2 regions of the Xenorhabdus aichiensis genome follow, and region 2 is predicted to be linked to the other one. Evidence: riboswitches for the same ligand, from Rfam matches in the RefSeq annotation. Region 2 holds a riboswitch; the other holds the start of a gene.

Region 1 (3,418 bases), on a different contig from region 2:
TCCCAAAGCGATAATGGCTGAAGTCGTAAAAGCTTGCCACAAAGCTGGCTGGCGCAGGACATTAAGTACAGCACCGTTCAGACCGTCCACAATGACCGCCAATAACGGTGGGATCAAAAGTAGTAGTGCCATAACGATGAATAGCCCATCACACCCTTTTTGCAGCCATGAATCCTGCGGATTCCGCCATTGTTGCTGGTGACCGTAACCGACAACGAGTGTGCCTTTGAGTTTTTGGCTGACCAACACCAGACCAAGACAGCAAAATAGTTGGATAAGCGCAAGCAGGGCAGCATGGCCGAGATCGTAGTCATAGCTGAGTGCCTGATAAATGGCCAGCTCTATGGTGGTTGCTGCGGGGCCGCCTCCCAGTGCGAGCACGGTGGCAAAACTGGCAAAGCACAGCATGAATATCAGTGCACCCGTCGGCAGAATTTGACGGCGCAGATAAGGCCATTCTACAAAACGAAAATGCTGCCATTCATTCATGCCAAGCTGCGCTGCGAGTTGCCGCTGCTCTATCGCAATATTTTCCAGCGATTGGAGCAGTAACCGGGCTGCCATTGGCATATTGAAAAAAATATGTGCCAGTAGAATTCCTTGCAGCCCGTAAGGCGTAAAACGGTATTCAATACCCATCCATTGGGAAATATTTGCCAACCAGCCGACTCGACCATAAACGGTCAGTATGCCAAAGAGAGCAACTAGAACGGGAAGTACCAACGTCATGGCGCATAAGCGCAGAAACAGCGTTCTGCCGGGAAAACGACGGCGATAAAGTGCTCTTGCGAGGAAAATCGCTGGCATCACCGATAACACGGCAGATAGGAAAGCCTGCCAAAAAGTGAATCGAATGACATGCCACAGGTAACTGTCATTTAAGAACCCTTGCCAGTGGCTTTCCGGCGCATTGAACCAAAGCGCTCCAAATGCTGACAGAGCAACCACAAGTAACAGGCCGGAGGCAATCACCCCCGGCAATAACCAACCCGCAATTAACGGCTTACGGCGCTTTGCCATGTACGGATCCACTGATTACGGTGTTTGGCCACGTCATCTGCGCTGAATTGCAGTGGTTTTGCGGGCACAGGAAGCTGCTTGAAAACCTCAGGCAGAGGAATGTCGATAACAGGATACATCCAGTTAGTCGTCGGAATTGCTTGCTGGAATGCAGGTGAAATCATGAACTGCATGAATTTCTGCGCCAGTTCAGGTTGCTTACTTGAGGCCAACTGAGCGGCGACTTCAATTTGCAGGTAATGGCCTTCGCTGAATATGGCAGCGGCATAGTTATCTTTTTTCTCTGACAGAATGTGATAGGCCGGTGATGTGGTATAGCTGAGTACCATATCTCCTTCACCTTTCAGGAACAGCCCATAGGCTTCACTCCAGCCTTTGGTGACGGTCAGCGTTTTTTTGGCAGCTTTCGGCCATTCCTGTGCCGCTTTATCGCCATAAATATCCTGCATCCAGAGTAACAGCCCCAGGCCAGGGGTGCTGGTGCGCGGATCTTGATAAATAATCTTCCAGTTCTGGTGACTGTTGATTAATTCATCCATACTTTTGGGAGGATGAGGTAACGTATTTTTGTTGTAAATAAAGGCAAAGTAACCGTAATCGTAAGGAATAAAGGTTTTGTTGTTCCATGTGATAGGCAATTTCAGTTTTGAGGTATCAATATGGCTTGGTGTAAACAACCCTGTCTGCTGGGCAGCCTGAACCAAATTGTTATCCAGCCCCAGCACGATATCCGCCGACGTTTTTTTGCCTTCCATCCTTACACGATTCAGCAGGGATACCCCATCTTCCAAGGCGACGAGTTTCAGTTCACAGCTACACTCTGCTTCAAAGGCTTTTTTAATGACAGGTCCTGGCCCCCATTCAGAAGCAAATGAATCATAAGTGTAAACTGTCAGTGTAGGCTTGGCCTGTGCCGTTTGAGCAAAGACACATGCAGAAATCGATAGCGTACCGATTGTGATAAATCTGGAAAATAAGTTTTTAAACACTTTGCTCTCCTGTTGTGATTAGCAGATAGGTAAAGGATTTGAGAAAGTGCTAAATGGAAAATATTTTTATATCAATGATTAGCGTCTCAAATTCCTACGTCGGTACTAGCCGGATCAGGTTCGACGGGTTTTTCTCAGCAATGCGGTTTTACAACAGCAGCACCCCGTTGAGATGGCGGTATTGTAGAGACTTCCGCTACGGCTGCAAAGTCCAATGATAGAGGTTTACCGCTTGAGATGAGTGTGAAACAATTAGCTATCTTTTCAAATTTGTTTTATCGAGAGGTAGTCTGGTGATTGATGATGATGGCTACCGCCCGAATGTAGGAATTGTAATTTGTAATCGCCAAGGGCAGGTCCTGTGGGCTCGCCGTTATGGGCAGCATTCTTGGCAGTTTCCTCAGGGGGGTATCAATCCAGGGGAATCACCAGAGCAAGCGATGTATCGCGAGTTGTTCGAAGAAGTTGGTTTAAATCGCAAAGATGTACGGGTTCTCACATCTACCCGTAGCTGGCTGCGTTACAAATTACCCAAGCGTTTGGTGCGTTGGGATACAAAGCCCGTTTGTATTGGGCAGAAGCAACGTTGGTTTTTATTACAGTTGCTTTGTAATGAAGCCGATATTAATGTGCAGCGCAGCAATGCACCCGAGTTTGATGGTTGGCGTTGGGTCAGTTATTGGTATCCTGTCAGGCAGGTGGTTTCTTTTAAACGGGATGTGTATCGCCGCGTAATGAAAGAATTCTCTTCCATCGTGATGCCAATGCAGGAATCCGCTGTACAGCTACATTCACCTTATTTACATCGTCGCAGAAGAAGTTAGGTAACTGTTATGCTCATGCGCTTACGGGAAATTGTCGAAAAGGTTGCTATGGCAGCTAATTTGTCTGAAGCGCTTGAACTATTGGTCAGTGAAACCTGTCTGGCAATGAGCACGGATGTCTGTTCTATCTATCTGGCCGATCACCAGCGGCAGTGCTATTACTTGATGGCTACCAGAGGCTTAAAGAAGCCAAAGGAACGAGCGATCAGCCTGGCCTTTGATGAAGGTGTTGTTGGTGAAGTCGGACGCTTATCTGAATTAATCAACCTCGCCGATGTGCGCGATCATCCCAGTTTTAAATATATCCCCCAAGTAAAAGAAGAAGGTCTGCGGGCTTTTTTGGGCGTACCGATTGTTTATCGTCGTCAGTTGCAAGGTATACTGGTTGTTCAGCAAAATGAACGACGGCTATTCAATGAAAGTGAAGAGTCTTTTATGGTCACGCTAGCTATGCAATTGGCGGTTATTCTTGCTCAGGCACAGACAAAAGGGTTATTTGGTCAGTATCGTCAGACACGCATTAAGGCACTTGCCATTTCCAGTGGTATCGTCATGGCTCAGGGTTGGCAAGATTGCTCGCAGCCA
Region 2 (3,418 bases):
ATGGTGTTCTAGCATCTGTCTCTCGCCGCTATGCCCATAAAATTCCGTTTCTGGTGAAACTTAATCACAATGAAGCATTAACCTATCCAGCCCAATATGACCAAACCCTGTATACCAGTGTCGAACAGGCATTTGATATGGGAGCGGTTGCAGTTGGTGCAACGATCTATTATGGCTCTACCGAATCACGCCGTCAGATAGGAGAAATTTCCGCCGCCTTCGAACGTGCTCACGAATTAGGCATGGTAACCGTGTTATGGGCCTATCTGCGCAATTCAGCTTTCAAGAAAGATGGTGTTGATTACCATACAAGCGCCGATTTAACTGGCCAGGCTAACCATCTGGCAGCAACTATCGGTGCAGATATCGTTAAACAAAAAATGGCTGAGACCAATGGCGGATATACTGCAATCGGCTTTGGTCACACGGACAAACGTGTCTATACCCATTTAACAACCGAGCATCCTATCGATCTGGTCCGTTATCAGCTTGCTAACTGTTATATGGGGCGTGCAGGATTGATCAACTCTGGCGGTGCATCCGGAGCCAATGACCTGAGCGACTCGGTTCGCACTGCCGTCATCAACAAACGAGCGGGTGGTATGGGGCTGATTCTTGGCCGTAAAGCGTTCAAAAAATCAATGAAAGAAGGGGTGGAGTTAATCCATTCGGTTCAAGATGTTTACCTCGATAAGAAAGTAACCATTGCCTGACTGAACTTATTCAATTCTTCATTTTTCATGATGGGGATAACCATATCCCCATCGTTTAATCACAATATGGTTATGTACCTCCACTACCACCATTGATGAAAATGGTGCACTGGCCCTATTCCCTTTCCAACATCCAGTGTATCTGCCTGCGTCAGTGCATTCTGCAAATAAGTTTTCGCCGCTGGCAGTGTGTTTTCCCAATCAGGATAACGGGGACGTAATGCAGCAAGCGCCGCAGAGAGCGTACAACCTGTGCCATGAGTGTGTCGCGTATTGATTCTGGGAGCAGTAAAACGCCACTCTCCTTTAGCAGTAAACAACCAATCTGGACTTTCTTCATTAACCAGGTGTCCCCCCTTCAGTAAAACCGCCTGACATCCCATTGAAAGCAATTCCCGCCCCTGTTGCAACATTTCGTCTTCCGTCCCGGCAATGTTACATTTCAGTATGGCTGCCGCTTCTGGCAAATTTGGCGTAATTAGGGAGACGTTTGGCAAGAGTTGCTCTACCATCGTCGTTATTGCTTCTGGGGATAATAAGGGATCGCCACTCTTAGCCACCATAACCGTATCCAACACGATATGGGGAACAGGATAACGTTTCAGAGCTTCTGCAACTACATTGACATTGGCAACATTGGATAACATGCCTATCTTGATGCTATCCATTCTGACATCAGAAAGCACCGATTCAAGCTGCTCAGCGACAAAGCGGGGATCAATGTCATAAACTGATTGAACTCCCATCGTATTTTGGGCAACCAAAGCGGTTATTACTGTTGTGCCATAGGCTCCAAGTGCGGAGAAAGTTTTTAAATCAGCTTGAATGCCGGCACCACCGCTAGGATCGGTTCCTGCGATGGTCAATGAATTAATTCTCATGATGGTGACTCCTAGCACCAGCCAAAGAAAAGCCAGTATCAGAATAGGAGATACCATGACTTCCCTACGCTGGCATTATCCAGATCAGGTAATACGGGTACTTCTCAGTTCAATCAAGAACGCCCCGAGTCAAAATAAAAAATCACTCTATTAGTAGCTCAATAGAGTGATATTTGCAATCAGTTATCGTTAAGAAACAAAACTAACGATAAATCTATTTGGTCAGTAATAAAATACCAGCCAAAATAAGTTTGTTACTATAAAGCTGTGACATTTGCAGCCGCAGGACCTTTAGGACCATTCTGAATTTCAAACTCAACTTGTTGGCCTTCAGACAATGTTTTAAACCCATCTTTCATAATTGCAGAAAAATGTACAAATACATCTTTGCTACCATCAGCTGGAGTAATAAAACCAAAACCTTTAGACTCGTTGAACCACTTCACAGTACCAGTGATTTTTGCCATTTCAAAAATTTCCTTTGAATCGCTTTATTCGCCGATTGTAATAAAAATAAACAAACCCATATTCGTCGCTGTTATTCATTAACAGAACCAATACTTCGTTTACCCATGTGTTTTATCACATACTCTTTATATAATCGCAAGCCATTTTTTTCAGGTGCTGAATCCAATGCACACATTTAAAATTCTTAACAACTGTTCCTATTTTTAAATTACTAAAAAGTCCACACATAACACAACAATATGAATTTATGCAAAAATAAATTTTAACCCCAAGAAACCGCTTTAGACAATCTAATACTTTATGCTGTTTTCCACACCTATTATGAAGTACATCAGAGAGTTATAATTGCCAAAGAAATATTTCAGATAACAAAAAGATTATGACTAACTTCACTTCAAGGCTAGTATATACAATATAATTATCTTACACGTCACTAAGTTATATTTTATTTATCCTTTATTAAATATTATTCAATTCTAATATGGAGCCACATTCATCTACTATTCTATTAGAGCGATAATATTATTTCATAAAGCTTACAGCGTGTGGATATCAGGTGCTCTGGATGGTTTCAAAATCGGAATGGGATTGACATTAAATGTCACAGCAAGTAATAATTATTATTATGTCCCCCTCCCCTTGCCATTACCGATTTTTTCTATCGAATATAATAGACTGTCATTTCAGTCAACTTATATTCCCGCGACATACAATAGTAGGAATGTGCTTTTTGGCTGGCTACGCTAGCAATGGTGATCCAAGATAGTTGTACGAGGAAGTTAGACTGAGTGGCACACATTATGTTGCGCAAACTCTATTTCCTGCATCATTTTCCCTGTTGAGTATGATGCTGGCTGTAGGAAAGTTTAATGAAGCTAATCATAAGACCAGCCGGAAATAAATCCGGCCGGAAGAATACTGAATAAACTTACCGTTAGATAACTCGCGCCTTTGCCTTTTTGGCCTTGGAAAACAAGTAGCCTCCCCATAACATGCCAATCCAGAACGGCATCAGGATAACTGAGATACGTATTTCCGGTGTCATCAGAATAATGACGAGAATGAATGCAAGGAATATTAAGCACAAATAGTTGCCGAATGGATACCAAAATGCCTGAAACTTCGTCTTAATTCCTTCTGCATTTTTTGCAGCTCGGAATTTCAGATGTGCCAGACAGATCATAATCCAGTTAATGACCAACGTTGTCACTACCAGCGCCATCAACAATTCAAATGCTTTTCCGGGCATAATATAGTTAACCAGCACCCCTATAGATGTCGCCAATGCCGACAACCCTATTGATAAAACAGGTACACTGCGCTGATTAACTTTTGTCAAGATGCGAGGGGCATTAC

The links. Region 2 has a riboswitch for thiamine pyrophosphate ahead of thiD (bifunctional hydroxymethylpyrimidine kinase/phosphomethylpyrimidine kinase). Riboswitches for the same ligand answer to the same signal wherever they lie in the genome.
Region 1: another riboswitch for thiamine pyrophosphate. It lies ahead of thiB (thiamine ABC transporter substrate binding subunit); the one in region 2 lies ahead of thiD (bifunctional hydroxymethylpyrimidine kinase/phosphomethylpyrimidine kinase).

The regions. Positions count from the first base shown of each region.
Region 1 covers NZ_JAQRFO010000052.1:24,325-27,742, reverse strand. The annotation lists gene thiP (thiamine/thiamine pyrophosphate ABC transporter permease ThiP) at 1-1,020, opposite strand, end outside; gene thiB (thiamine ABC transporter substrate binding subunit) at 996-2,009, opposite strand; TPP riboswitch at 2,083-2,186, opposite strand; gene rppH (RNA pyrophosphohydrolase) at 2,303-2,833, shown strand; gene ptsP (phosphoenolpyruvate--protein phosphotransferase) at 2,843-3,418, shown strand, end outside.
Region 2 covers NZ_JAQRFO010000018.1:47,762-51,179, forward strand. The annotation lists gene fbaB (class I fructose-bisphosphate aldolase) at 1-713, shown strand, start outside; gene thiD (bifunctional hydroxymethylpyrimidine kinase/phosphomethylpyrimidine kinase) at 797-1,597, opposite strand; TPP riboswitch at 1,639-1,731, opposite strand; gene cspE (transcription antiterminator/RNA stability regulator CspE) at 1,852-2,061, opposite strand; gene PSI22_RS10055 (hypothetical protein) at 2,606-2,809, shown strand; gene PSI22_RS10060 (amino acid permease) at 2,997-3,418, opposite strand, start outside.